Regions from separate parts of the Amycolatopsis sp. lyj-112 genome, predicted to be linked through region 2. Evidence: riboswitches for the same ligand, from Rfam matches in the RefSeq annotation. Region 2 holds a riboswitch; the other holds the start of a gene.

Region 1 (14,372 bases), on a different contig from region 2:
GCGGGCCGCGAGCACCCCGTGCCGCCGCAGCCGTTCGGCCTGGTCGTGGTTGCGGACGCCTTCCGCGCCGATACGCAGGTTCAGTTCCTTGGCGCGGGACACCAGCTGGGTCAGGTGCCGCACGTCGGCCTCGTCCTCGCCGGCCGCCAGCGCGTCGATCACCGCGCCGGAGAGGATCACGTGGCGGACCGGGAGCCGGTGCTGGGGGATCAGTTCCAGATCGGCCGAACCGGAGATGGTCAGCACCAGCTGGGCACCCAGATCGGAGAGGACGGCGAACGAGTCCAGCACCTCGCCGCGCGGGTCGAGGACGGATTCGCGGTCCGTGCACAGCCGTAGCGCGTGCGCGGGCAGGTTGTGCCGGTCGAGCTGTTCCTTGACCAGCAGCACCAGATCGGGCTCGATGGCCAGCCGGTTCGGCAGCCGCACGCAGACGTCCGGAGCCGCCTCGCCGAACCGGCGCCGCCACCGCGCGGTGGCGGCGAGGGATTCGGCCAGCAGCCACCGGCCGAGCGGGATGGTCATCCCGGTGGTCTGCGCCAGCGGGTAGAACTCGTCGGAGTCCAGCTCGCCCTTTTCCGGGTGGTTCCAGCGCAGCCCGGCGTTGACCGCGGCCAGCTGATCGGGTTTTGCGAGCTTCACCGTCGGCTGGTAGATCAGCGAGAACTCGCCGTTCTCCAGCGCGCCCGCGATGACCGCGCCGAGCCGGTAGCGGCCGCGATCGCGCGCGTCGAGTTCGGGGTCGAAGAGCATCCACTGTGCTTTGCCGGCTTCCTTGGCGCGGTGCAAGGCGATCTCCGCGGCGCGCAGCAGTTCTTCCGGCCCGCCGTCGGTGACCGAGCGGACGACGATACCGGCGCTCGCGCTCACGCCGATCCCGTTCCCGCCGAGGTAGATCGGTTCGGCCAGTTCCTCCAGCGCCTGTTCGACCAGCCCGATGACGTGGGTGGGGGAGAACTCGCCGCGCAGGAGGACGGCGAAACCGTCGCCGGACAGCCGGGCGACGGAACCGTTGTGCTTGCCGGTGAACACGGCCTTGAGCTTGTTCGCGACCCCGCGCAGCACCTGGTCGCCGACGCCGGCGCCGAGGCCGTCGTTGATCACCTTGAAGCCGTCGACGTCGAGATAGACCAGCGCGACCTGTTCCAGGCCCGGGCCCGCCAGCGCGGATTCGAGCGCGTTGGTGAACGCCGTCGCGTTCGGCAGGCCGGTCAGCGCGTCGTGCACGTTCTGGTGCAGCAGTTGTTCCTGCAGCAGGTGGATCTCGTTGGCGTCGGAGACCATCAGCACCGGGTAGGACGAGCCAGGGCGGTCTCCGGGGAGGTCCGCGAGGGTCACGTCGACCCAGAGCGTGCCTTCCTCGCTGTGGTCCAGCAGCAGGCGTTCCTGGTGCGTCTGCTGGCCGAGTTTCCGGAGCTGGTCGAGCCCGCCCCGCAGCCGCGAGACGTCGTGCTCGGTGGAGCCGAGTTCGGGTATCCGCCGCCCGCGCAGGGCGGCGGGACGGCAGCCGAGCAGCTTCCCGAGCGCCGCGTTCGCCTCGACGATCTCGCCGTCGTGGTCGGCGAGCGCGATCCCGATGGGCGAGGCGGAATAGAGCTTGGTGAACCGCAGCAGGGCGGGCCGGTGATTCGGCTCGGTTTGGACGGCGTCCTGGGCGACGCCGAGCAAGAGCTGCTCGAGTTGCTCTTGGGGAAGCGATACTCCTTTAGTGTCAGCGAGCGTCGCGGCCCATCTTCGAGCGACGTCGACCAACCCTGGCGCGGCACCAGGCTCAGGCACGCTTCACCTCTTCATGCGCGGTTGATGGCCAGCTCAGACAGGGTGTCCGAACCCACGGACCCACACTAGGTATGAGCCGACCGGGAGTAGTGCCACGGCACCATGCGCGAAACGGCGTGTCTACCGGCTGAAAGGGTGATGGCAGCCACACGAGAGGTGACCAGAGGTTACCAAGAGTACTCGATCGTGTTTGTCCCTTTGGTCGGGAATCAGCAGGGCTTCAGCTGGATCGGCAGGCCGTCCGCGGGGACGGGCAGCGAGACGTAGTCCCAGCGGGCCGTGTAGTTCTCCGGGACCGACCATCGGTAGGCCCGCAGCATCTCGTGCAGCAGGGCCTTCACCTCGAGCGTCCCGAAGTGCAGCCCGATGCACTTGTGCGCGCCGCCGCCGAACGGCATCCACGCGAAGCGGTGCGACTTGTCCTCGCGGCGTTCCTCGCCGAAGCGGTCCGGGTCGAAACGCATCGGGTCGGTCCAGTACTCCGGCGCGAAATGATTGACGGTGGGGGAAACCCCGACCAGGGTCCCTTCGGGGATGAAATGCCCCAGAACCTCGGTGTCCTTCACCGTTTTCCTTGCCAGGGAAGGAACCGGGGCCACCAGGCGCAGGGATTCCTTGATCACCAGGTCCAACGTCTTCAGGCTTTCCAGCGCCTCGATATCCGGCAGATCGTCGCCGAGCGCGAGGGATTCCTGTCGCGCCCGTTCCTGCCATTCGGGGTGCTTCGCCAGGTGGTACGCGGCGGCCGCGCTGGTGATGGTCGTGGTGTCGTGCGCGGCCATCATCAGGAAGATCATGTGGTTGACGACGTCGGAGTCGGTGAACCGGTCACCGTCTTCGGTGGTGGCGTGGCACAGCGCGGTGAAGAGATCGTCGCCGTCGCTGCGCCGTTTCGACGGCAGGTTCGCGGAAAAGTAGCGTTCGAGGACTTTGCGGCCGTGCAGGCCCGCCGCCCAGCGGCCGCCGGGCACGGGGAAGCGGACGATGGCGGTGCCGGCGCGCACGGAGTTGACGAAGGCGCGGTTGATCGCGGCCGATTCGTCCCCGGAGCGCATGCCCATGAACACGCGTGTCGCGACGTCGAGCGTGAGTTGCTTGAGGGACCAGTAGATCCGCGGGTTCGGCTTGTCCGCCCAGGTCGCGATGCCTTCCCGCAGCGCCGGTCCCATCTGGTCGACGTAGCCGGTGAGCCGTTGCCGGGTGAACGCCGCCTGCATGATCCGGCGGTGCAGGTGATGCTCGCCGAAGTCGAGCAGCATGAGGCCGCGGTCGAAGAAGTGCTCGATGAAGAACTTCCAGCCCTCTTGGGAGAAGGCCTTGTCCTTGTTCACCAACGCGATCTGGGTGGCCTCCGGGCCGGAGAGGGCGACGATGCGGCGGCCGAACGCGCCCATCCACGACACCGGGCCGTAGGTCTCGTAGCGTTTGAGGCCGAACTCGATGCCGAACCGCATGAAGTCCAGCGCGTGCCCGATGACCGGCGGACCTTCGTCGCCGAGGACCGGCTTGAGGCCCGGCGGGGCGGGCGCGAGTTCCCGGACCGGCCAGGTCGCACCGAGCCAGCGCTGGTCCACCGAACGCGGCAGGGGGATCGAGGTGAGCGGGGGGACCCGCTCGCGCAGCACTCCGGTGACCTTTTCGACGGCGTTCGCCATGGTGACCATCTCCCCGCTGAGATCGGTTACCGCCACCATCGCATCCTTATTGACGTCCTGACAATACTCCGGCGGAAGTACATCGCCCGAGTGTCATGAAAGGGTCTTTCAGGACGTTTTTCGTCCTGAAAGACCCTTTCATGACAGTTGTCAGCCCAGTTCGGCCCGGACCGCGAGAGCGGCCGCGACCAGGTTCCGCAGGGCAGGCTCGACCTCGGCGTACCCGCGGGTCTTCAGGCCGCAGTCCGGGTTGACCCAGATCCGCTCGGCGGGCACCGCGCCCACGGCGGTCCGCAGCAGCCCGCTGACCTCGTCGACGTCGGGGACACGCGGCGAGTGGATGTCGTACACGCCCGGCCCGACGCCGCGGCCGAAGCCCGCCGCGCCGAGGTCGGTGACGACCTCCATCTTCGACCGGGCGGCCTCGATGCTGGTGACGTCGGCGTCGAGCGCGTCGATCGCCTTGACCACCTCGCCGAACTCCGAGTAGCACATGTGCGTGTGGATCTGCGTCGCGTCGTCGATACCCGACGTCGCCAGCCGGAACGACGAGACCGCCCAGGCGAAGTACGCCTCGTGCGCCGCCGCGTGCAGCGGGAGCAGTTCCCGCAGCGCGGGCTCGTCGACCTGGATGACGCGGAGGCCCGCCTCCTGCAGGTCGTGCACCTCATCGCGGATGGCCAGCGCCACCTGGCGGGCGGTCTCGCCCAGCGGCTGGTCGTCGCGGACGAACGACCACGCCAGGATCGTCACCGGCCCGGTGAGCATCCCCTTGACCGGCTTGGCGGTCAGGCTCTGCGCGTAGCGGGCCCAGGCCACCGTCATCGGCTCGGGACGCGAGACGTCGCCGTACAGGATCGGCGGCCTGACGCAGCGCGAGCCGTAGGACTGCACCCAGCCGAAGTCGGTGGCCGCGAACCCGGCCAGCCGCTCGGCGAAGTACTGCACCATGTCGTTGCGCTCGGGCTCACCGTGCACCAGCACGTCCAGGCCGAGGTCCTCCTGCAGCCGGATGACGCGCTCGATCTCGCCCTTCATCGCCGCCTCGTAGCCCGCGTCGTCCAGCGAGCCCGCCTTGTGCGCGGCGCGCGCCTTGCGGACGTCGGTGGTCTGCGGGAACGAGCCGATCGTGGTGCTCGGCAACGGCGGCAGGTCCAGCGCCGCCTGCTGCGCGGCCGCACGCCGGGCATACGGCGAACGGACGGTGTCCTCCGGGCGCAGCGCCTCCAGCCGGGCGCGTACCCCGGCGTCGGCGAGGTCGGCCGCCGTGGCGCGGTCCGTGATGGCGGCCCGGGCGGCGGTGAGGTCGACGCCCTCCTCCTTCAGCGCGCGGCCGAGCAGGACGACCTCGTCGACCTTCTGCTTGGCGAACGCGAGCCAGCCCTTGAGCCGCGGGTGCAGTTCGGTCTCACGCTCGACGTCATAAGGCACGTGCAGCAGCGAGCACGAGGTCGACACGCTGACCGACTTCGCCGTGCCGAGCAGCGTCGCCGCCCGGCTGAGCGCGCGGGTGGGGTCGGTGCGCCAGACGTTGCGCCCGTCCACGACGCCGGCCAGGACCTCCTTGTCCCGCAAGGCGGGTTCGGCCGCGACGGCGTCCACAAAGGACTCATCGGTGACGAGGTCGACGGCGAGGGCGTCGATCGGAGAGCGGGCGAGCACACCCAGTCCGCGGCCGAGTCCGCCGAAGTAGCCGGCGACGAGGATCTTCGGGCGCGCGGTCTCCTTCGCGAGCCGGTGGTAGGCGCGGATGAGCGCGTTGAGCTCCGGCTCGGTGCGGTCGGCGGCGAAAGCGGGCTCGTCGAACTGGACCCACTCGACGCCTTCATCGTGCAGACGGCGCAACAGTTCGACGTAGCCGTCGAGGAGGTCGTCGAGCAGATCCAGCGGCCGGAAGCCCTCCGGAGCGCCCTCGGAGGCCTTCGCGAGCAGCAGGAACGTCACCGGGCCCACCAGCACCGGCCGTGTCTCGACGCCGATCGCGCGGGCCTCGCGGTACTCGTCCAGCGGTTTGGTGCCGGTGAGCGAGAACCGGGTGTCCGGCCCGAGTTCGGGGACGATGTAGTGGTAGTTCGTGTCGAACCACTTCGTCATCTCCATCGCCGTCGCGTCCTGTACCCCGCGTGCGGCGGCGAAGTAGGTGTCGAGCGGCGAAAGGCCGAGCTTCGTGAAGCGTCCGGGCAGCGCGCCGAACAGTTCGGCGGTGTCGAGTACCTGGTCGTAATGGGAGAACGTGTTCGAAGGGACGGAATCCAGCCCGGCGTCCTTGAGTTGCCGCCAGGTCCGGGTACGCAGAGCGCGGCCGGTCTCCAGCAGCGCGGCCTCGTCGGCCTTGCCCGCCCAGTAGCGTTCGAGTGAACGCTTGAGTTCCCGGTCCGGTCCGATCCGGGGGTAGCCCAGCACAGTGGTGCCGATATCGGTCACAGCTCTCTCCTCGCGAGCTTGTCGAGAGAGCCCGGAGCGCGCAGGAGTGACCGCCGTTCGGTCGCGCCCATCCCACGAGGCCCGGACTCACGCACGCCGTCGGCGTACGTACCACGGGCAGGTCTTCGGACTCGTGGGCGACTCGCTCGCGCCTACCGGCCGTCGCTTCCCGGGCGCCATGCCCAGTGCTTTACCGTGTCTCGCACGGTGACGGCTTTCGTTCCCACATACCGCTGCGGGGCAGTCCCGGATTCACACCGGGTTCCCTGTTACCTCGACCGGCCTGGGAGGCCGGGCGAACCAGTAGCACCCCGGAGCGTACCCAATTCGGATCTCGTGTGACTGGAGGCGTAACTCACGTGATCAGAGACGGAACTCGCGAGTTACGCCTCTGATCACGCAAGTTCCGTCTCTGATCACGTGAGTTCGGGGTCAGTCCCAGTCGAGGGCGCCACCGGACTGGTACTCGATGACGCGGGTCTCGAAGAAGTTCTTCTCCTTCTTGAGGTCCATCGCCTCCGACATCCACGGGAACGGGTTCTCGGTCTCGCCGAAGATCGGCTGAAGACCGATCTGCTGCGCACGCCGGTCGGTGATGAAGTGCATGTACTGCTCGATCAGCTCGGCCGACAGCCCGAGCATGCCGCGCGGCATGGTGTCGCGGGCGTAGGCGACCTCGAGCTCGCATGCCTCGGTCAGCATCGTCCGGATCTCGGCCTGGAACTCTTCGGTCCACAGGTGCGGGTTCTCGATCTTGATCTGGTTGATGCAGTCGATGCCGAAGTTCAGGTGGATCGACTCGTCGCGCAGGATGTACTGGTACTGCTCGGCGATGCCGATCATCTTGTTCTGGCGGCCGAGCGAGAGGATCTGCGCGAAGCCGGTGTAGAACCACATGCCTTCGAAGATCACGTAGAACGCGACCAGGTCACGCAGGAAGGCCTGGTCGGCCTCCGGAGTCCCGGTCTCGAAGTCCGGGTTCTCCAGGTTCTGCGTGTACTTCAGCGCCCACGCGTCCTTGTCCGAGATGGACGGGACCTCGCGGTACATGTTGAACAGCTCGCCGTCGACCAGGCCGAGGCTCTCGCAGATGTACTGGAAGGTGTGCGTGTGCACGGCCTCCTCGAACGCCTGGCGCAGCAGGTACTGGCGGCATTCGGGGTTGGTGATCTGGCGGTACACCGCGAGCACGATGTTGTTGGCCACCAGCGATTCCGCGGTGGCGAAGAAGCCGAGGTTGCGCTTGAGCATGGTGCGCTCGTCCTCGGACAGGCCGTCGGCCGACTTCCACAGCGCGATGTCGGCCTGCATGGCGACCTCGGTCGGCATCCAGTGGTTGTTGCAGCCGGCGAGGTACTTCTCCCACGCCCAGGTGTACTTCATCGGCAGCAGCTGGTTGACGTCGGCGCGGGCGTTGATCATCCGCTTGTCGTCGACGTTGATCCGGGCGGCGCCGACTTCGATCTCGCCGAGGCCGGTGGCGTCGGCGGAGGCGTCAAAGGTGGTCATAGAGAGGCTCACTTAGGGAGGGGGTCGTGAGTGGTAATGACGGTTAGAACCGTCATTACCACTCACGAGCGGCGGTCACTGGCAGGCTTCGCAGTCGGGGTCGTCGATCCGGCAGGCGGCACCGTCGGCGGCGACGAAGTCGACGTCGGAGACCTGCGGGATCTCCTTGGACTCCGGCTTGGCGGCCGGGGTCACCGGCACGGCCGGAACCGCGGCGGCCGGGCTGGGCGAGACCGCGGCGGACGCCGACGGGGCAGGCGAAGCGACGGGTGCGGGAGCCTGGGCGGCGGGCTTCGGCGTGGCGGGGGCCGGGGTGGCCGAGACCGCGTTCAGCTTGCCGTCGGTGCCGCGCAGGGTGCTCTTCTCCACGTGCGTCGCGGACCGCGCCCGCAGGTAGTACGTGGTCTTGAGGCCCTTGTGCCAGGCGTAGCGGTACAGCTCGTCGAGCTTGCGGCCGCTCGGCGACGCGATGTACAGGTTCAGCGACTGGGCCTGGTCGATCCACTTCTGACGACGCGAACCGGCGTCCACCAGCCACCGCGACTCGATCTCGAACGCGGTCGCGTACAGCGCCTTCAGGTCGTCCGGCACGCGGTCGATCTGGCCGAGGCTGCCGTCGAAGTACTTCAGGTCCGAGACCATGACCTCGTCCCACAGCCCGCGCTCCTTGAGGGAGCGGACCAGGTGCGGGTTCACCACGGTGAAGTCGCCGGACATGTTCGACTTGACGAACAGGTTCTGGAACAGCGGCTCGATCGACTGCCCGACACCGCAGATGTTGGAGATCGTCGCGGTCGGCGCGATCGCCATCACGTTGGAGTTGCGCATGCCGACGGTCTTGACCCGCTCCCGCAGCGGCGCCCAGTCCAAAGTGAACGAGGTGTCGACGTCGAGCGCGTCGCCCTGGCGGGCGTCGATCAGCAGCTGCAGCGAGTCGATCGGCAGGATTCCCTTGCTCCACAAGGAACCCTCGAACGTCTGGTACTGGCCGCGCTCCTCGGCGAGATCGGTCGAAGCCGAGATCGCGTAGTAGCTGATGTGCTCCATGCTGGTGTCCGCGAACTGGACGGCCTCGTCCGAGGACAGCGGCACACCGATCTCGAACAGCGCGTCCTGGAAGCCCATCAGGCCCAGCCCGATCGGGCGGTGACGCAGGTTGGAGCGGCGCGCCTCCGGGATCGTGTAGAAGTTGATGTCGATCACGTTGTCGAGCATGCGGACCGCGGTGCGCACGGTCTTCTCGAGGCGCTGGGTGTCCAGGCCGTCGGGGGTGACGTGCTTGAGCAGGTTCACCGAGCCGAGGTTGCAGACCGCGACCTCGTCGGTGGTGGTGTTCAAGGTGATCTCGGTGCACAGGTTGGACGAGTGCACGACACCCACGTGCTGCTGCGGCGAACGCAGGTTGCACGGGTCCTTGAAGGTGATCCACGGGTGGCCGGTCTCGAACAGCATCGTCAGCATGCGGCGCCACAGGTCGACCGCGCGGATCTTGCGGGACACCTTCAGCTCGCCGCGCTCGGCCATCGCCTCGTACTCGGCGTAGCGGGCGGAGAACTCGTTGCCGTAGAGGTCGTGCAGGTCCGGGGTCTCGTTCGGCGAGAACAGCGTCCACTGCGCGTCGGCCTCGACCCGGCGGAGGAACTCGTCCGGCACCCAGTTCGCGGTGTTCATGTCGTGGGTGCGGCGGCGGTCGTCACCGGTGTTCTTGCGCAGATCGAGGAATTCCTCGATGTCCACGTGCCAGGTCTCGAGGTACGCGCACGCCGCGCCCTTGCGCTTGCCGCCCTGGTTCACCGCGACGGCGGTGTCGTTGGCGATCTTGAGGAACGGCACGACACCCTGCGACTGGCCGTTGGTGCCCTTGATGTGCGCGCCGAGGCCGCGGACCGGGGTCCAGTCGTTGCCGAGACCGCCCGAGTACTTCGCCAGCAGCGCGTTGTTCTTGTACGCCTGGAAGATCGAGTCCAGGTCATCGTCCACAGTGGTCAGGAAGCAGGACGACAGCTGCGGGCGCGTGGTGCCCGAGTTGAACAGCGTCGGGGTGGACGCCATGAAGTGGAACGACGAGAGCAGCTCGTAGAACTCGATGGCACGGGCCTCGCGGTTGTCCTCGCGGATCGCGAGTCCCATCGCGACGCGCATGAAGAACGCCTGCGGCAGCTCGAACCGGACACCGTTGTGGTGCTGGAAGTACCGGTCGTACAGGGTCTGCAGGCCGAGGAAGCCGAAGTCGAGGTCGCGCTCGGCGTGGATGGCCTCGGTGATCTTGTCGAGGTCGAAGGTCTGCAGCTCGGGGTTGACCAGCTCCAGCTCGATGGCGCGCTTGAGGTAGTCGCGGAAGTACTGCGGGTACCGCGCGGTCATCTCGTCCTGGCTGGCCAGCTGCGGCGACCCCGCGAGGTAGCTGAGGGCCTCGCCGCGGAGCTTGTCCGCGAGCAGCCGGGCGCTGACGTAGGAGTAGTTCGGCTCCTGCTCGACGAGCACCCGCGCGGCCATGATCTGGGCGAGGGCGAGCTCGTCGGCGCTGATGCCGTCGTAGAGGTTGCGCTTGGCCTCGGCCAGCACCGGCGCCGCCGAGACGTCTTCGAGTCCGGAAACGGCCTCGCCGACCACGTGCGAGACGCGGGCCCAGTCGAGCGGGCGGACGGTGCCGTCGGCGGACTTGACGCTGATCTTGACGTCGGAGGACGCCGGCTTCTCGGACTCGCGGGCCTTCGCGCGCTCGTCGCGGTAGAGGACGTAGGCGCGGGCGACCTTGTGGTGCTCACCGCGCATCAGCGCCAGCTCGACGATGTCCTGGATCTGCTCGATGTGCAGAGCGGTCTCAGGCCCGGCGTGGCGGAGCAGGGTGGCTTCGATCTGCTCGGTCAGTTCGTTGACCAAGTGGTGGATCCGCGACGAAGCGGCCGCGTCACCGCCCTCGACGGCAAGGAAGGCCTTGGTCACCGCGACCGAGATCTTGTTCGCGTCGAAGGGGGACACGCTGCCGTCCCGCCGGATGACTCGCACGGTCGCTGGCGCTGTGTCCGAAGATGAGGGCGGCCGCTGACCGGTTTCCAATGACATGCGTGTCTCCAATTGGGCGCGTTGAAGCACCACAAGGCCTCCCAAGGCCGTGCGCTGCACGTTCACAAAGCTGTCCGACAACCGCTCCCGAGCGGTCTCCCCGTCGCTGGGCGGTGCCGGTTCCCAGAGACTACATGTAGGGGTCGGAGGCTGCACGTGCCCCAATGGGTGGCGTGTCATCGTCTCACCCTGCCGGGTTAGGCGATCACGCTCAGCGGCTGGTCAACCGCCGAAAACGATCTTGAAATCCCGCAGGTGAGCGCTCAGGACGGCCTTTTGACCGGCGAGGAAGCCGAGCGGCCCGGCTTCGTTGATCTTCCAGTCCGCGGCCGCCGGATGAGGGCGTGCCTTCGCCCGGACGGGGCTCCGCTTGATCCCGCCGTCCAGGATTTGGACGACGTCGAAGGCGGCGGGCAGCGCCAGCGGGAGCCCCGGGCGGGCGGTGAAGGCGGCCGTCGCGATCCAGTCCTCGTCGGTGGCGGCCGAGGCGGTGAAGGTCCGGCCGTGGGTGAAATCGAGCACGGCGAGGTCCTTGGGGATGCCCCACAGCGCGCGTCCGCCTGCCAGTGAGACCTCGCTGTCGACCCAGATGTCGGTGATCGAGCTGGAGAGGCGTTTGCCGCGGACGGCGACCGTCGCCAGCAGTTCGTGGTACCGCAGCTGTCCGGGTTCCTGGTAGTCGATCCAGGCGGTGAAGACCTGCGCGCGGCCACCCGCGACGACGGGTTCGACGCCGTCGGGAAGTTCGGGCAGTTCGCTGACCGGGACACGCCACAGCGAGAGGTACGCCTGGCCCGCCAGGTTCCACGGCTCCGGGGGATAGGTGGTCATGCGTCCCGCCAGGGCAGGTAGCCGGGCTGGTCGGTGTCGACGCGCATCGAGAACTCCGGTGGTCGTTTCTGCAGGAAGGACATGACCCCTTCGATGGCGTCCGGGCTGGTGCCCAGGCCGCCGATCAGCCGGGAGTCCAGTTCGTGCACGGGGAACGGCGACGGGGCGCTCGCCATCCGGTACAGCAGCTGGCGGGTGACCGCGACCGACACCGGGGACGTGGTCGCAACTAGTTCAAGAGCCAGCTCACGGGCCTTGCCGAGCACTTCCTCGGGCTCGTGAACACTGTGGACCAGTCCGGCGCTCTTCGCTTCTTCGACGCCGAAGACGCGACCGCTGATCATCCAGTCGAGTGCCGTCCCCATCCCGACGAGCCGGGGGAGGAACCAGGCGGACGCGCCTTCGGGGTAGATCCCGCGGCGGACGAACACGAAACCGAAGCGGGAATCCGTCGAGGCCAGCCGGTAGTCACACGACAGGGTGATCGTGACGCCGCCGCCGACCGCGGCGCCCCGTAGTGCGGCGATCACCGGTTTGTTCATCGTGAAGATCCGCTTCGAGCAGCGGCCCGCCGGTTCCTGCCAGGCCGCGTCCGGGCCGGTCGCCGGGTCGAAGTCGAACCCGCCCTGGGAGAGGTCGGCGCCGACGGAGAAGTCCTTGCCGTTGCCGGTCAGGATCACCACCCGCACGTCCTCGTCGCGGTCGGCGCGATCCATCGCGTCACCGAGTTCGTCGGCCATGCGGATGGTGTAGCCATTGCGGGCCTCGGGCCGGTTGAGCGTGACCGTCGCGATGCGGTCGGCGACCTCGTAGGTGATTTCGGCGTACGCGCTCATGACGTGAAGGTAAGGTAACCGGCTAGTGTTGACAAGTTGTCAATAAGGATCACTCGACGTCGTCCAGGTGATCCGAGTAGTACTCGACCGCCCGCCGGTACCGCTGGACTCCTGCGTCGCCGCTGGTCTCCGCGAGCACCTTCAGCAGGGTTCCCACCGCGTCGCGCGCCTCGCCGACGTTGTAGAGCGCCATCGCGAGGAACGTCCTCAGGGCCGCATCCGCGGGGAACTCGGCCAGCCCGCGGCGCAGCGTCGCCAGTGACTCGTCGTATCGGCCCAGGACGCGGTAGGTGCTGCCCAGCCCGACGAACACGCCACGCCTGTCCTCAGTGGACAGTCCTTCGTTGGCCAGCGCGCGTTCGTAATAGGGGGCGGCTTCGGCCTCGAAGCCGAGGGAGTCGTGTGCCCATGCGGTCTGGTAGGCGATGACCGCGTCCCGCGGGTTGCGCTCCGCCAGATCCACCAGCCGCAGGCGGGCCTCGTCGGTGCCCTGCTCTCGCAGCCGGATCGCTTCCTTTGTGTCGCTCATGCGGCGTACGTTAGGCGAGGTCTGTGTACGGAACTTATGCGCGGTCCCGGCAGCCTCGGGGACCATGACGACAACCTTGTCCTCGCGGCAGGCCGCCCGATGGTCCGTGATCGCGCTGCTGTTCGCGTTCTTGGGTTCCCTGCTCGCCGCGGCGCCGTCCGCCGGGGCGGCGCCCGCGTCCGGGATCCGGGCCAGTTACGCCAATCCCGTCCGCAAGGCCGACGGGCACGTCGACGCGCAGGCGACGGTGGACCGCCTCCGCGCGATGAACGCGGACACCTACGCGTTCCTGGTCAACAAGTCCACCGACTGGGCCGACCTGGAACAGGAATTCCTGCCCGCCGCGCAGGCGAGCGGGCTCGCGGTCTGGGTCTACCTGGTCCCGCCGACCGAGTGCCCCGTCGGCACGTCGTGTGCGGAGTACCTGCCCTACAAGAAGGACTACGTCGCCTGGGGTCAGGCGATCGCCCGGCTCTCGGTGCGTTATCCGGTCCTCAAGGCGTGGGCGATGGACGACTTCAACGCCAACGCGAGCACTTTCCCCGCGGATTACACGGCCAAGATGCGCAACACCGCCCGGGTGATCCAGCCGACGCTGGACTTCTATCCGGTGGTGTACGCCAACGCCGTCACGCAGTCCTTTGTGGACGCCTACGCCGCGAGTATCGACAGCCTGATCCTGCCCTTCCGCGACGACCCGTACCGCAACACTTTGTGGACCGGGAGTCTCCGCCCGCAGCTGGACCAGATCGTCGCGCGGCTCGCGAACAAGAGCCGCAAGGTCATCCTGATGGTGTACGCCTCCAGCTTGTCGCGCACCACGATCACTCCCGACGTCGAGTACGTCCACGCGGTGACCGCCGTCGGCATGGAGTACGCGGCCGCCGGGAAGACCGCCGGCGTCATCCAGTACGCGCTGCCGCTCACCCCGGGCCGGGCGCAGTCCCGTGATGAGCGGGTCGCGCACACCGGCAACAGCGCGCTGGTGTTCACCGTGCAGCCCGACAACGCCACCACCGCCGGGGACTACGCCGCCGCGAGCACGACCGTCCGCCTCGACGCCGGGTCGACGTCGTGCCGGATGGTCGTGTGGCACACCGACGACCGGCCTGCCACGAGCCCGGCCGGCCATCACGCGAAGCAGGCGATCGTCGGCGGGGCGCTGGTGTGGGAGCGCGACGTCGCGAGCGAGGGCACCGACTGGTACACCGCCGCGCCGATCGACCTCACCCCGCGCCTGAGCGGCGGGTCGGCGACGCTCACGCTGCGCTTGTACGAGAAGAAGGCCGTCACGAACTATTCGGTCACCGCCCGGATGGACGACATCAGCCTGACCGGCTGCCATGTCGCGAATCCGGGCTTCGAGGCGGCCGGCGGATGGAGTTTCAGCCGTAAGGGTGGAGACGTCCTCGCCGGTCGGCACACCTATGACCCGGTGTACTCGACGTCGGTGCACGCCGCGGTCGGCGCCCTCTACGGGAACTGAGGGCCTCCGGAACAAAACAATCAGGCGTGCTTGATTTTTCCGTCGGAGGGTGCGAGCCTGGAAAAGACGCGAGGAGGCGGGCATGGCTGACCTTGGCGTGATCCTTGGGGATCTCGCGACGGAATCGCAGGCCATCGACGACGTGGTGGCGGAACTGCCCGCGTCGGACTGGGCGCGGCAGACCCCGGCCGAAGGCTGGACGATCGCCCATCAGATCGCCCACCTGGCCTGGACGGACCAGAAGGCGCTGATCGCGG
Region 2 (14,372 bases):
TCGTCGAGGACCCCTTTCGCCCAGCCCACCCACGGGTCCTCGACCGGGGTGCGGCTGGCCCGGAAACTCCCTTCGGCGGTGACATCGACCATCGAGAACCCTTGTGCGGCAAGATGTTTCTTGACCGTATCGGCCAGACCGGCGACGTCGGTGCCCGCGACGTAGCGAAGTTGCAGCATCGCGCGAGCCCGGCCCGGGATGGCGTTGACGGGCCGATCGATGTCCGCGGCGCCCAGCGAAAGGACTTCGAGGGTGTTCCAGCCGTAAAGCCGTTCGGCGACGGTCAGCCCGGTGTCACCCCAGCCTTCGTCCGGCGTCGGATCACCCGGAGTGCGTCCGATCCGGATCTCGGCGAGCGCCTCGCGAACACTGTCCGGGAGTTCGAGCGGCAGGAGACCGGGTACCTGGATGCGGCCGTGCCCGTCGACGAGACAGGCGATCGCCCCGGCGAGCGTGGTGGCGGGGTTGCGCAGCACACCGCCCCAGTTACCCGAGTGGTAGGCGTCGGGGCGCAGGTCGACGTCGAGTGCGATCCGGACACTGCCCCGAGCGCCGAGGAACACCGTCGGTGTCGCGGCGTCCAGGCGGGGGCCGTCGGAGGCGATGAGGACATCGGCGTTCAGCGCCTGCCACCGTGCCGCGACGAATTCGGCGAGGCCGGGTGAGCCGATCTCCTCACCGGTCTCGAACAGGAACTTGAGGTTGAACCCGAGCGAGCCCTGCTCGGCCAGGAGCAGCCGCAGCGCGGTCAGGTTGATCAGGTGCTGCCCCTTGTTGTCCGCCGAACCGCGGCCGTACCAGCGCTCGCCGTCGGCGGTCAGGGTCCACGGGTCCCGGCCGCTCCACCGCCCCTCGTGCCCGTCGACGACGTCGGCGTGGCCATAGCACAGCACTGTCGGAAGCTCCGGCGACTCGATCCGGGTGCCGATCAGGAAGTGACCTCCGGCCGGGTCGGGGTTGGGGAACGTCGTCACCTCGCAGCCGAGCGCGGTCAGCGCCGGCGTCAGCGCGTCGTCCAGGTATGCCTTGATGGCAATGCGGCCGGCCGGATGATCGCTCACGGTCGGATACCGGACCAGCTCGGCGAGTTCGGTGAAGAAGGCGCCCGAGTCGACGTGCTCCTGGGCCTTCGAAACCAGTTTCGCAGAGACTGCCACGTTCTCTCTCCCGATTCACTCGCCGGATGTGAGGACGAGCGTAAGTCGGTTTTCCTACTCTGACCATTGCCGTTTACGACGTCCTGGGTTCTCATTAAGGCAAACCGACGTGCGAGAGGAGACTCGATGCGACTGCTCCCCATCGCGCTGACGTACTTCCTCGAAGTCGCCCGCACCGGCTCGGTGTCCGAAGCGGCGACCGAGCTGACCGTCGCGCCCTCGGCGATCAGCCGTCAGATCGCCAAACTCGAGGCCGGGATCGGGGTACCGCTGTTCGTCCGGCATCCGCGCGGCATGGTGCCGACCGACGCCGGGAACCGCCTGCTCGACCACGTCCGCCGCAGCGAGGCCGAATCGTCCGTGCTCGTCGACGAACTGCGCACCGGCCGCGGGCTGCACGCCCGTTCGCTCACGGTCGCCTGTTCCGAAGGGTTCGCCCGCCGCGTCATCCCGCAGGCCATCGCCGCCTTCCGGCGCGAGCACGACGTCCTCTTCCACATCGACGTCGTGACCCGCGAGGAAGCGACGAAGCGCGTCCTCGACGGTGCCGCCGACGTCGCCGTCACGTTCGCGACCGGACCTCAGCACGGCGTGCGGGTCGAAAGCGCCGTCGTCGTGCCGGTGTACGCGATCGTGCCGCTGGACCATCCGCTGAACAGCCGCGACGCCGTCGGCCTCGCCGAACTGTGCGAACATCCGCTCGCGCTGCCCATGCCGGGCCAGAGCCTGCGCGACCTGTTCGACATCGCCACCCGGATCGAGAACCTCACGGCCCGTCCGGTGCTGGTGTGCAACGAACTGAGCCCCAAGTACGAGTTCGTCCGCTGCGGCGGCGGCATCGCGCTCGTCGGCGGATTGGGGGACATCCGGCAGGACGCGGCCACCGAGGGCGTCGCCTACGTGCTCCTCGACAACGCGGTGTTCCGCAAACGGGAAGCACAGGTGCAGACCATGGCCGGGCGGACGTTGTCGCTGGCGGCCATGCGGTTCACCGCGCTGCTGACCACGTTCGTCCGGCCGCCCGTCAGCGGATCAGAACGCCGGGATTGAGGATCCCGGCCGGGTCGAGTGCGGTCTTGGCGGCGCTGAGCGCGACCGCGAACGGGTCGGGACGCTGCCGGTCGTACCAGGGTCGGTGGTCGCGGCCGACGGCGTGGTGGTGGGTGATCGTGCCGCCGTGGCCGGCGATCGCCTCGGACACCGCGGCCTTGATCTCGTCCCACTGCCCGACCGTGCTCCCCCAGCGCCCGGCGGCGTAGATGCCGTAGTAGGGCGCGACACCGTCGGGATAGACGTGGGTGAAGCGGCAGGTCACCACACCGGCGCCACCGCACACTTCGTCGATCGCGACGCGCGCGGCCTCGGTGACGGCGTGGTGGAAGTCCTCGAAGTCGTCCCAGGTGCACGCGGTTTCGAAGGTCTCCACGATCAGGGACCGGCGAGCGAGAGCGTCACGCTGGTAAGGCATCCGCAAGAACGACGACCGCCACGCCGACGACGAATCGCCGTCCTGGCGCGCGGAATCCTTGCTGCGCTTGGTCTTCACCGTTCCGTGGAACGCGGTGGCCAGTTCCAGCGCGCGATCCAGCCACGCGTCCACCGGGTGGTCGGCCGATTCGAACGCGACCAGCAGCAGTCCTCCGCCGACGCTCGCGCCCGCGTTGATGAACGCCTCGGCGGGGTCGAGCAGGCGGCAGTTCGACGGGTAGAGCCCGGATTGCGCGATCGCCCGGGTGGCGGCGACGGCGTCGTCCTGGCGCTCGAAGGCGACCGACGCGGTGACCTGCCAGACCGGCCTGTCCTGCAGGCGCATCCACGCCTCGGTGATCACGCCGAGCGTGCCTTCGGAACCGAGGAACATCCGGTCGGGCGACGGGCCCGCACCCGAACCGGGCAGCCGTCGCGACTCGCTGATCCCGGCCGGGGTGACCACGCGCAGCGACTCGGTGAGATCGTCGATATGCGTGGCGAGCGTGGCGAAATGCCCGCCGGCGCGGGTCGCGAGCCAGCCACCGAGGGTCGAATGTGCGAACGACTGCGGGAAATGCCGCAGCGTCAACCCCATCGGACGAAGCCGGTCTTCCAGCGCCGGACCGTGGATCCCTGCCTGGATCCGGGCCGCCCGGCTCGTCCGGTCCACTTCGAGCACGTCGTCGAGGCCGCCCAGATCCATCGACACGGCGGGCCCGTCGAACCGCGGCTCGACGCCGCCGACCACGGAACTGCCGCCACCGTAAGGAATCAGCGGGATCCGCGCGGTGGAACACCAGTCGAGAAGATCGACCACGTCCTGCTCCGTGCGCGGCCGGGCGACCAGATCCGGGATGTGGTCGAGCCGTCCGAGGAGGTTGCGGACGATGTCGCGGAAAGCCTTGCCTCGAGCGTGGGAGAGCCTGTCCACGGGGATGTCGCTGCACAACGCGGCGAGCACGTCCGGCGGGGTGACCCGCGGCGGTGCGACGTCGAGGTCGTCCGGGCCGGGCGGGGCGTGGTCGGTGAAATCGTGGCCCGGCAGCACCGCCGCCGTTCGGGCGACCAGTGCGTCCGACTCTTCCTTGGACAGTTCGCCGGCGGTGGTACCCCAGCCCCACCAGGACCGGTCTTCAGCCGTAGCGGTCGACATCGATGTCTCCGTTCAGATCTGACTCACCAGTAAGTTACTCACCGGTCAGATTCCGTGTCAACGGAAGCACAGAACCCGGACCGATTCGAGCCATTCGACGCTTTACAACGTTGTATCAACGATGTAAAAAAGTCCTGACGACTTCACGTGGCCCGGCTCACACCCCTGTTCGCCGGACACGACGTCGTGTTTCACGCCTGTACGTGTCCAGTGGGAGGCGCTCCCCCGCCGAGGCGGCCGCCCCCGGAGAAGGGTGTCGAACAAAGATGTTGTCAACGTTGTCAACGAGCCGGTCCCCCAGCCGCTTCCGAAAATCCCTGACCGCCGCGGTGGCGGTCATGTCCGCTCTCGCGATGACCTCCGGCTCCGCGATCGCCGGGGAAAGCGGCTGGCAGATGGGCAAGCCGCGAATGACCACCCCCTGGACCGACCAGGTGTCGCCGTCCAACGCGCTGCCCGAGTACCCCAGGCCGCAACTGGTGCGCAAGGACTGGCAGAACCTCAACGGGCTCTGGGAGTTCGCCGGCGCCGCCCCCGGTGAAGCTCCGCCGGTGGGCGCGCGGCTCGCCGAGAAGGTCCTGGTCCCCTACCCCATCGAGTCGGCCCTTTCCGGGATCCAGCGGCACGAAGACCACATGTGGTATCGGCGCACGTTCACCGTGCCGAAGAACTGGAAGGTGGGCAAGGACAACACCCTCAAGCTCAACTTCGGCGCCGTCGACTACAAGGCGAAGGTCTACGTCAACGGCAAGGAGGTGGCTTCCCATCAGGGTGGCTACGGCGCCTTCTCCGCGGACGTCACTTCGGCGCTGAAACCCAAGGGAGAGCAAGAGATCATCGTCGGCGTCGAGGACCGCGCCGACGCCACCTGGCAGCCGGTCGGCAAGCAGCGCCTGGTCCCGGACCGAGGCATCTTCTACGAAGGCGCCTCGGGTATCTGGCAGACGGTGTGGATGGAACCGGTCGCCGCCAAGAACATCGCCAACCTCGGCATGGTCCCCGATCTCAAGTCCTCCGTGCTCAAGCTCACCGTCGACACCGGCGCGAGCAGCGGGCTGACGGTCGAGGCCGTGGTCCGCGACGGCAAGAAGGTGGTCAGCCGCACCAAGGGTGTCGCGGGTGCGCCGATCTCGCTGTCCGTCCCCAAGCCGAAGCTGTGGACGCCGGACACGCCCTTCCTCTACGACCTCGACGTCGAACTGAAGGACGGCCGCCGCACCGTCGACAAGGTGTCCTCCTACTTCGGCATGCGGGAGTTCGGCACCACGAAGGGCGCCGACGGCAAGCTCCGGTTCACCCTCAACGGCAAGATCCTCTTCCTGCAGTCCACTTTGGACCAGGGGTACTGGCCGGACGGCATCTACACCGCGCCGACCGACAAGGCGTTGCGCTTCGACCTCGAGCAGCACAAGGTCCTCGGGTTCAACACGGTGCGCAAGCACATCAAGACCGAGCCCGACCGCTGGTACCACCACGCCGACAAGCTCGGGCTGCTCGTCTGGCAGGACATGCCGTCGATGCGCACCGGTGGCCGTCCGCCCGCCGACGCTCAGCGGCAGTTCCAGGTCGAGCTGAAGGAACTGGTCGAGCAGAAGAAGAACTGGACCTCGATCGTCGGCTATGTGCCGTTCAACGAGGGCTGGGGCGAGTGGTCGCGCGAGACCACCGGGAAGATCGCCGACGACGTCAAGGCACAGGACCCGACCCGGCTCGTCAACGCGCACAGCGGGGTCAACTGCTGCGACTCGCTGGGCGACTCCGGCAAGGGCGACGTCCTCGACTGGCACGCCTACCCGGGCCCGGCGAAGCCGATGCCCGACGGCAAGCGGATCTCGATCGACGGCGAACACGGCGGTTACGGGCTCGAAGTCAAGGACCACATGTGGTTCGGCGAGGGCCACGCCTACGAGATGGTGCCCGACCAGGCGACGCTGAACAGCCGCTACGTCCAGAACCAGCGTGACGTGCTGACCTCGGCGCAGAGCTGTGGCATCAGCGGCTCGATCTACACGCAGATCACCGACGTCGAGCACGAGGTCAACGGCTTCTTCACCTACGACCGGCAAGTGAAGAAGATGGACTTCGCGCAGGTGCGCGCCGTCAACGAAGCGATCATCCGCAACGCCGACGGCAGCGGTACCGGGGCACCCGACCCCGGTCCGGGAACTCCGGGACTCACCGGGGTGCACGCCTACAAGTTCAATGAAGGCAACGGAACCAGCGCCGCGGACTCGGTGGGCACCGCGCACGCCACGCTGACCAACGCGCAGTGGGCGGGCGGCGTCGAAGGTGGCGGGCTGGCGTTCGCCGGCAACGGCCAGGCCGACACCGGGGCGAACCTCGTCAACACGGCGGGCAGCTACTCGGTGTCCGCGTGGGCCAAGCTGGACGAGGCGACCGGTGCTTTCCAGACCGTCGTCAGCCAGGACACCGGCCGGGACAGCTCGTTCTTCCTGCAGTACTCCGGGCAGGACCAGCGCTGGGCGATGAGCTTCGTCGGTCTGCGCGCCCTTTCGCCGGAGAAGCCGGAAGTCGGCCGCTGGTATCACCTGACCGGCGTCCGCGACGCCAAGGCGGGCTCGTTGTCGCTTTACGTCGACGGGCAGAAGGTCGCTTCGCAGAACGCCTGCTCGGCTCAGCAGAGCACCGGCCACACGGTGATCGGGCGGGGCCAGTACGGCGGCCAGCAGGTCGACTTCCTGCGCGGGGCGGTGGACGACGTCCGGTTCTACGACCGGGCACTGGCCGACGCCGAGGTCGCGACGCTCGCGAAGCGGGACTGAGAACACGCGGCGCCGGGGACGGGACCCCGGCGCCGCGCTACCGCGTCTCCAGCCCGAGCCACTCCCGGACGACGTCGTCGAGCACGGGCAGCGGCAACTGCCCGTGACTCAGCACGACGTCGTGGAAGTCGCGGATGTCGAAGGCCTCGCCAAGGTGCTTCTCGGCGAGCGCGCGCAACCGCTGGAACTCCAGCCTGCCCGTCATGTACGAAAGCGCCTGGCCGGGCCATTCGATGTACCGATCGGTCTCGGACTCGACCTCGACGTCGCTGAGCACGCAATGCTCGCTGAGGTAGTCCACGCACTGCTGCCGGGTCCAGCCCAGCGCGTGCAGTCCGGTGTCGACGACGAGCCTCGCCGCGCGCAGGGAGTCCTCGGTGACCATGCCGAGGCGCATCACGTCATCCGAGTACAGGCCCATTTCGTCGGCGAGGCGTTCGGTGTAGAGCGCCCAGCCCTCGTCGAAGGCCGACAACGGGACGAGTTTGCGCAGCCGGGGCACTCCGGACAGTCCGTGGGCCACGCAGGCCTGGAAATGGTGTCCTGGAACGGCTTCGTGGAAGGCCACGGATTCCGCGATGAACCGGAACCGCTCGGTCACCCGGTAGGTATTGGTGTAGTAGCGACCCGGACGGCTGCCGTCGGCCGCCGGTGTCATGTAGTACGCCTGCGCGGCGCCCGGCCCGTCCGCTTCCGGCACGGCCAGCACGACACAGTCGTCGGACGGGGTCCGGCGGAACCAGCCGGGCGCGGCCGCCGTGGCCCGCGCGACCGCTTCCGTGGCGGTCGTGAGCATCTCGTCCGCGTCGCGCCACCGCAGTGACGGATCGGTGCGCAACCGGTGACGGACCGCCGCGGGGTCGCCTTCCCCGAACGCGGCGATGCCGAGCCGCCGGTACTCCTCGTCCAGCGCACGGCCGATTTCGAGACCGGTCTCGTGCAGTTCCTCCGGGGAGATCCCGGTGGTGGTGTGCGTCTTGACCAGCCCCGCGTAACTCTCCTTTCCGCCGTCCAGCCAGCAGAGCCCCGGCCGCTCGTCGGGACGGCCGTGCCCGGCGATGTCGCGGGCGAGCATCTCGCGGTAGGTGACGAGCGCGGGCCGGACCTTCTCGGTGAACAGCCGCTCCCGCCTTGTCACCCGGTCACCGGTCAGCGGCGGGACCAGCAATGCGTTGGGCTCGTCGGCCAGGAACCGGTCGACATGGGCGATCGCGTTGCGCACCGCGCGTTCCACCGGCGTCCGGCCCGCCTCGACACCGGCACGATGCCGGTCGGCCAGCGCCGCGAAGAACCCCGGAATCGCCTCCAGCCTGGCCAGGTAGTCCTCCTCGGCCTGCTCCCCCGACGGCGCCAGCTGCGGAAGCCAGGCCAGCACCCCGGTTCCTTCGGCCGACATCGGATCAGCCAGGGTGAACTCGATCTTCCGGGAGTCGAGCCTGGCCAGGAGCGCTTCCGCGTGGTGGATGACCACGCCGAGCGTGACCCGGTCCGGATCCGTGGACCGGGCGGCGTACTCGGCCGCGCGGACGGCCCGCTCCCTCAGGCGGGCGTCGCCCGCCTCGGAGACGTCGCGCAACTCGTGGTCGTACCCGGGAATGTTGTCGAAGGTCGCCATCAACGGCATGTCGGCCGCGAGGGCGTCGAGGAGATCGTCTGCCAGCTCCGCCGCGGTGGGCTGATCGCTCATACTCGACAACTACCAGAACCGCCCGCGTTCGCGCTGGCGTTTTCTCGGTCAGCCGATCATCCGCTACTTCTTCCGGCCGGGTGGCTCATGTCCACTGTGGATTGTCTACGAGGCGTTCGGCTCGCCCAGGTCGCCGAACTCCTGGACGGAAGAAGTACTTCTGGCTCGCCCGCACCGTTCCCGTGCCACGGGCTGCGCCGCTCGCGTGAAGTCCGTGAAGGCCTCCTTGAGGGACTCTGATTCCCTCAAGGAGGCCTTCACGGACAGCGGCGCGGGTGGTTGAGGCGCAGGCCACAGTCGACATAGTAGGACTTCCTACTTTATGGTGTCCTCAGGTCTGCGGTGCAGGGAAGCCGGTGAAAATCCGGTGCGGTCCCGCCACTGTGACCGGGGAGCGGCGCTCCATGCGAGAAGGGCCACTGGCGCGAGCCGGGAAGGCCGGAGCCGTCGTAGATCCGGAAGCCAGGATACCGGCCGCAGACGTGTCGTGTTCGTCCACGAGGATGGAGCTGAACGCATGCGGATCATTCCTGCCTGCGCGAAAGACGCCGAACCGCCACTACCCCGGCGGTAATCGTTCGTACTTCCCTGCCCGGCCACCGATCGTGGTCCTCGGGCGGCTTCGTCCTGCGTACTTTCGGAAAGGGCATCCATGAGCACCGAACTCAGTCACTTCGTCGGCGGTAAGCCGGTACCGGGCACGTCCGGTCGGTTCGCCGACGTCTTCGACCCCAGCACCGGAGCAGTCCAGGCCCGCGTGCCGCTGGCCTCGGCCTCCGAGGTCGCCGCCGTGGTCGCCGACGCCGCCGAGGCCCAGCTCGAATGGGCCCGCTGGAACCCGCAGAAGCGCGCCCGCGTGCTGATGAAGTTCGTCGACCTCGTCCGCGCCGAGGAGGACTCCCTCGCCCGCCTGCTCTCCTCCGAACACGGCAAGACCGTCCCCGACGCGCGCGGCGACATCCAGCGCGGCCTGGAAGTGGTCGAGTTCGCCATCGGGATCCCGCACCTGCTCAAGGGCGAATACAGCGACAACGCGGGCACCGGGATCGACGTCTACTCGATGCGGCAGCCGCTCGGTGTGGTCGCCGGGATCACGCCGTTCAACTTCCCCGCGATGATCCCGCTGTGGAAGGCCGCCCCGGCGATCGCCTGCGGAAACTCCTTTGTGCTCAAGCCGTCCGAGCGCGACCCGTCGGTCCCGTTGCGGCTGGCCGAACTCTTCCTCGAAGCCGGTCTGCCGCCGGGCGTGTTCAACGTCGTCAACGGGGACAAGGAAGCCGTCGACGCCTTGCTGACCGATCCTCGCGTCGAGGCCGTCGGCTTCGTCGGCTCGTCGGCGATCGCGGAGTACATCTACACCACCGCCGCCGCGCACGGGAAACGCGCGCAGTGCTTCGGCGGGGCCAAGAACCACCTGATCGTCATGCCGGACGCCGACCTCGACCAGGTCGTCGACGCGCTGATCGGCGCCGGGTACGGCTCCGCCGGCGAACGGTGCATGGCGATCTCCGTCGCCGTCCCGGTCGGCGAGGCCACCGCCGACGCGCTGGCCGCCCGCCTGACCGAGCGGGTCAAGACCCTGAAGATCGGCGCTTCCCTCGACGAGACGGCCGATTTCGGGCCGCTGGTCACCGCCGAAGCCGTCCAGCGGGTGCGCGACTACATCGACATCGGTCTCGCGGAAGGCGCGGAACTGCTCGTCGACGGACGCGAGACCACTGTGGACGGTCACGAGAACGGTTTCTTCCTCGGCGGCTGCCTGTTCGACCGGGTCACCGCGGACATGCGCATCTACCGCGAAGAGATCTTCGGCCCGGTGCTGTCGATCGTGCGGGCCGCCGATTACGAAGAGGCACTGCGCCTGCCCAGCGAACACGAGTACGGCAACGGCGTCGCGATCTTCACCCGCGACGGCGACACCGCCCGCGACTTCACCTCGCGGGTGAACACCGGCATGGTCGGGGTCAACGTGCCCATCCCGGTCCCGATCGCCTACCACACCTTCGGCGGCTGGAAGCGTTCCGGTTTCGGCGATCTCAACCAGCACGGACCGGACTCGATCCGCTTCTACACCAAGACCAAGACCGTCACTTCGCGCTGGCCTTCGGGCACCAAGGAAGGCGCCAGCTTCGTCATCCCGACGATGAACTGAGGCCGCGATGAGACTGACCGACGAACAGCGGGCCTTACGGGACACCGCGGCGGAATTCGCCGCGGAACACCTCGCCCCGCACGCGATCGCATGGGACCAGGCCAAGCACTTCCCGGTCGACGTCCTCCGCAAGGCCGCCCAGCTGGGCATGGGCGGCATCTACCTGCCCGAAGACCTCGGGGGTTCCGCGCTCGGACGGCTCGACGGCGTCCTCGTGTTCGAGGCGCTCGCCACCGGGTGCCCGTCGCTGGCCGCCTACATCTCGATCCACAACATGGTCGCCACCATGATCGAGAAATTCGGCGACGACACCCAGCGGCACCGGTACCTGCCGCGAATGTCCACGATGGACGCGTTCGGCAGCTACTGCCTGACCGAACCCGACGCGGGTTCCGACGCGGCGGCCCTGTCCACCCGCGCCCGCCGGGACGGCGACCACTACGTCCTCGACGGGGTCAAGCAGTTCATCTCCGGCGCGGGTACCTCCGACGTCTACGTCGTCCTCGCCCGCACCGGCGCGCCCGGCGCCCGGGGTATCTCGGCGTTCATCGTCGAACGGGACACGCCAGGTGTCTCCTTCGGCCCCAACGAGATCAAGATGGGCTGGAACGCCCAGCCCACCCGGCAGGTCGTCTTCGAGGACGCCCGCATCCCCGTTTCCGCGCTGCTCGGCGGCGAGGGCAACGGGTTCGGGGTCGCGATGTCCGCTTTGGACGGTGGCAGGCTCAACATCTCGGCCTGCTCCCTCGGCGGCGCGGAAGCCGCGCTCGGCATGGCCGTCCGGCACCTGTCGGAGCGTTCGGCGTTCGGCGAGAAGCTGTCCGAGAAGCAGGCGTTGCAGTTCCGCCTCGCCGACATGCGCACCGATCTCGAAGCCGCCCGCACCCTGCTCTGGCGGGCGGCGGACGCGCTCGACCAGGGTGAGGACACCGCGACCCAGCTTTCGGCGATGGCCAAGCGGTTCTGCACCGACACCGGGTTCGAGGTCGCCAACCAGGCGCTGCAACTGCACGGCGGCTACGGCTACCTCGCTGAATACGGGCTGGAGAAGATCGTCCGCGACCTGCGGGTGCACCAGATCCTCGAAGGGACCAACGAAATCATGCGCGTGATCATCTCGCGCCGAATGCTGCAGGAGGCCTCGTGAACGACGTCGGATTCCTCGTCCACAGTGGAATCGGCCGGATCACGCTGAACCGGCCGCGAGCGCTCAACTCGCTGAACCACGACATGGTGCTCGCCATGCTCGACCACCTGGAAACGTGGCGCTCGGACCCCGGCGTCCGCGCCGTGCTGATCGACGGCGCCGGCGACCGCGGGCTCTGCGCGGGTGGCGACATCCGCGCCATCCACGAAGACGCCCGCGCCGGCGGAACCGCCTCACTGCGGTTCTGGGCGGACGAATACCGCCTCAACGCGCTGATCTCCCGCTATCCCAAGCCGTACCTGGCGCTGATGGACGGCCTGGTCATGGGCGGCGGGGTCGGTGTCTCCGCGCACGGCAGCCACCGGATCGTCACCGAACGCTCCCGTATCGGCATGCCCGAGGTCGGCATCGGCTTCATCCCCGACGTCGGCGGCACCTACCTGCTGTCCCGCGCTCCGGGGCAGCTCGGCACGCATATCGCCCTCACCGCGGGTTCCATCTCCGGGCCCGACGCGATCCACTGTGGACTCGCCGATCATTTCATGCCCGGCGAGCGAATCCCGGATCTGCTGGACGCGCTCGCGTCACGCACCCCGGACACCGCGCTGGACCTGATCGCCGAACCCGCTCCCCCGAGCGGCCTGGCCGCCGACGCCGAATGGATCGACCACTGCTACGCGGCGGACACGGTCGAAGAGATCCTGTCCCGGCTCCACACCGGTGGTGACGCGGCGGCCACCGCCGCCAAGGAGATCGAGGCGAAGTCCCCCACCGCACTGAAGGTGACCCTGCGCGCGCTCCGCACCGCGGCGGCGATGCCCGATCTGGAAACCGTGCTGGCACAGGAATACCGCGTCTCGCACCGCGCGTTCTCCTCGGCCGAGTTCGCCGAAGGGATCCGGGCGCAGATCATCGACAAGGACCGCTCGCCCCACTGGAATCCGGCCACCCTGTCCGAAGTGGACGACGATCTCGTCGCGTCCTATTTCGCCGGCCTCGGTGACGACGAACTGAGCGGGGTGGCCCGATGACGATCGCCTTCCTCGGGCTGGGCAACATGGGCGGCCCGATGGCCGCCAACCTGGCCGGATCCGGTGAGACCGTCCACGGCTACGACCCGGCACCCGCGGCTCATGCCGCCGGGGTGGCCCGGTTCGACAGCGCCGGCGCGGCCGTCGCCAACGCGGACGTCGTCGTCACGATGCTGCCCAGCGGCAAGCACGTTCTCGACTGCTACCAAGAGATCCTGCCGTCGGTGCGTCCCGGGACGCTGTTCGTCGACTGCTCCACCATCGACGTCGCCGATGCCCGGAAGGCCGCCGAACTGGTCCAGGATGCGGGGCACCGCGCCCTCGACGCGCCGGTGTCCGGCGGTGTGGTCGGCGCCGAAGCGGGCACGTTGACGTTCATGGTCGGCGGCGACCCGGAGGCGTTCGCCGACGCGGAAACGTACCTGGCTGTCCTGGGCGCCCGGGCGATCCACTGTGGAGCGTCGGGCGCCGGGCAGGCGGCGAAGATCTGCAACAACATGATCCTCGGCGTCTCGATGATCGCCGTCTCCGAGGCGTTCGCGCTCGGCGAGGAACTCGGCCTCACCCACCAGGCCCTGTTCGACGTCGCTTCCACCGCGTCCGGCCAATGCTGGGCACTGACCACCAACTGCCCGGTCCCCGGGCCGGTTCCGGCCAGCCCCGCCAACCGCGGCTACTCCGGCGGATTCGCCAGCGGGCTGATGCTGAAGGACCTGCGCCTGGCCGAGTCCGCCGCCCGGGACAACGACGTCGCCACCCTGCTCGGCACGAGGGCCGCGGAACTCTATGCGGCGTTCGTCGAGCGGGACGGCCCGGGCCGGGACTTCTCCGCCATCATCACCGCCGTCCGCGACGGCCTCCTCGTTAAGGAATCCAGCGTATGAGCGAGTACGAGACCATCACCGTCGAGCGGCCCGCCGACCGTGTCGCCCTCATCACCCTCAACCGCCCCAAGGCGCTCAACGCGCTCAACCTGCAGGCCATGCGCGACATCACCGGCGCGGCGGGCGAACTCGGCCAGGATCCCGGCGTCGGCGCCATCGTGCTCACCGGTTCCGCCAAGGCGTTCGCGGCGGGCGCCGACATCAAGGAGATGCAGCCGCAGTCGTTCAGCGACGTCTACGCGGCCGACTGGTTCGCCGGCTGGGACGCACTTTCCCGCGTCCGCGTCCCGTTGATCGCCGCGGTTTCCGGCTACGCGCTCGGTGGCGGTTGTGAACTCGCCATGATGTGCGACGTCCTGATCGCGGCCGAGTCCGCCAAGTTCGGCCAGCCGGAGATCACTCTCGGCGTCATCCCGGGCATGGGCGGCTCGCAGCGGCTCACCCGCGCGATCGGCAAGGCCAAGGCGATGGATCTCTGCCTGACGGGCCGCATGATCGACGCTGCCGAAGCCGAGCGTTCGGGCCTCGTCTCCCGCGTCGTCCCCGCCGAAAGCCTGCTCGAAGAGGCGCTCGCGGTCGCGACCAAGAGCGCGAGCATGTCCCGCCCCGCGGCGATGATGGTCAAGGAAGCCGTCAATCAGGCTTTCGAGTCCACTTTGGCCGAAGGTCTCCGGTTCGAGCGGCGCCTGTTCCACGGGACTTTCGCCACCCACGATCAGAAGGAAGGGATGGCCGCGTTCACCGAGAAGCGCGTGCCGAAGTTCCTTCACTCCTGACCGGTGAACACCCGGTAGAGCGGTTTGAGCAGTTCGGTGACCGAGGTTCCGTCCACTGTGGCCGACAGGCGCGGGACTTCGTCGAGCAGTCCCCTGGTGTCCCCGGCCGGTGGGCGTCGCGTGTTCGTGACG

The links. Region 2 has a riboswitch for cobalamin ahead of ACLJRL_RS16995 (CoA-acylating methylmalonate-semialdehyde dehydrogenase). Riboswitches for the same ligand answer to the same signal wherever they lie in the genome.
Region 1: linked by a shared signal. The riboswitch ahead of metE (5-methyltetrahydropteroyltriglutamate--homocysteine S-methyltransferase) and the one ahead of ACLJRL_RS16995 (CoA-acylating methylmalonate-semialdehyde dehydrogenase) in region 2 are both predicted to bind cobalamin.

The regions. Positions count from the first base shown of each region.
Region 1 is NZ_JAJPWS010000001.1:1,242,376-1,256,747, forward strand. Features, by position in the region: gene ACLJRL_RS05970 (diguanylate cyclase domain-containing protein) at 1-1,779, opposite strand, end outside; gene ACLJRL_RS05975 (cytochrome P450) at 1,989-3,434, opposite strand; gene metE (5-methyltetrahydropteroyltriglutamate--homocysteine S-methyltransferase) at 3,585-5,858, opposite strand; cobalamin riboswitch at 5,957-6,178, opposite strand; gene ACLJRL_RS05985 (ribonucleotide-diphosphate reductase subunit beta) at 6,291-7,367, opposite strand; gene ACLJRL_RS05990 (ribonucleoside-diphosphate reductase subunit alpha) at 7,443-10,433, opposite strand; gene ACLJRL_RS05995 (acetoacetate decarboxylase family protein) at 10,656-11,264, opposite strand; gene ACLJRL_RS06000 (enoyl-CoA hydratase-related protein) at 11,261-12,100, opposite strand; gene ACLJRL_RS06005 (tetratricopeptide repeat protein) at 12,150-12,629, opposite strand; gene ACLJRL_RS06010 (hypothetical protein) at 12,694-14,115, shown strand; gene ACLJRL_RS06015 (TIGR03084 family metal-binding protein) at 14,198-14,372, shown strand, end outside.
Region 2 is NZ_JAJPWS010000004.1:248,194-262,565, forward strand. Features, by position in the region: gene ACLJRL_RS16970 (M20 family metallopeptidase) at 1-1,157, opposite strand, end outside; gene ACLJRL_RS16975 (LysR family transcriptional regulator) at 1,284-2,207, shown strand; gene ACLJRL_RS16980 (FAD-binding oxidoreductase) at 2,182-3,780, opposite strand; gene ACLJRL_RS16985 (LamG-like jellyroll fold domain-containing protein) at 4,119-6,563, shown strand; gene ACLJRL_RS16990 (DUF885 domain-containing protein) at 6,601-8,250, opposite strand; cobalamin riboswitch at 8,557-8,744, shown strand; gene ACLJRL_RS16995 (CoA-acylating methylmalonate-semialdehyde dehydrogenase) at 8,903-10,402, shown strand; gene ACLJRL_RS17000 (acyl-CoA dehydrogenase family protein) at 10,410-11,549, shown strand; gene ACLJRL_RS17005 (enoyl-CoA hydratase/isomerase family protein) at 11,546-12,580, shown strand; gene mmsB (3-hydroxyisobutyrate dehydrogenase) at 12,577-13,464, shown strand; gene ACLJRL_RS17015 (enoyl-CoA hydratase) at 13,461-14,240, shown strand; gene ACLJRL_RS17020 (hypothetical protein) at 14,231-14,372, opposite strand, start outside.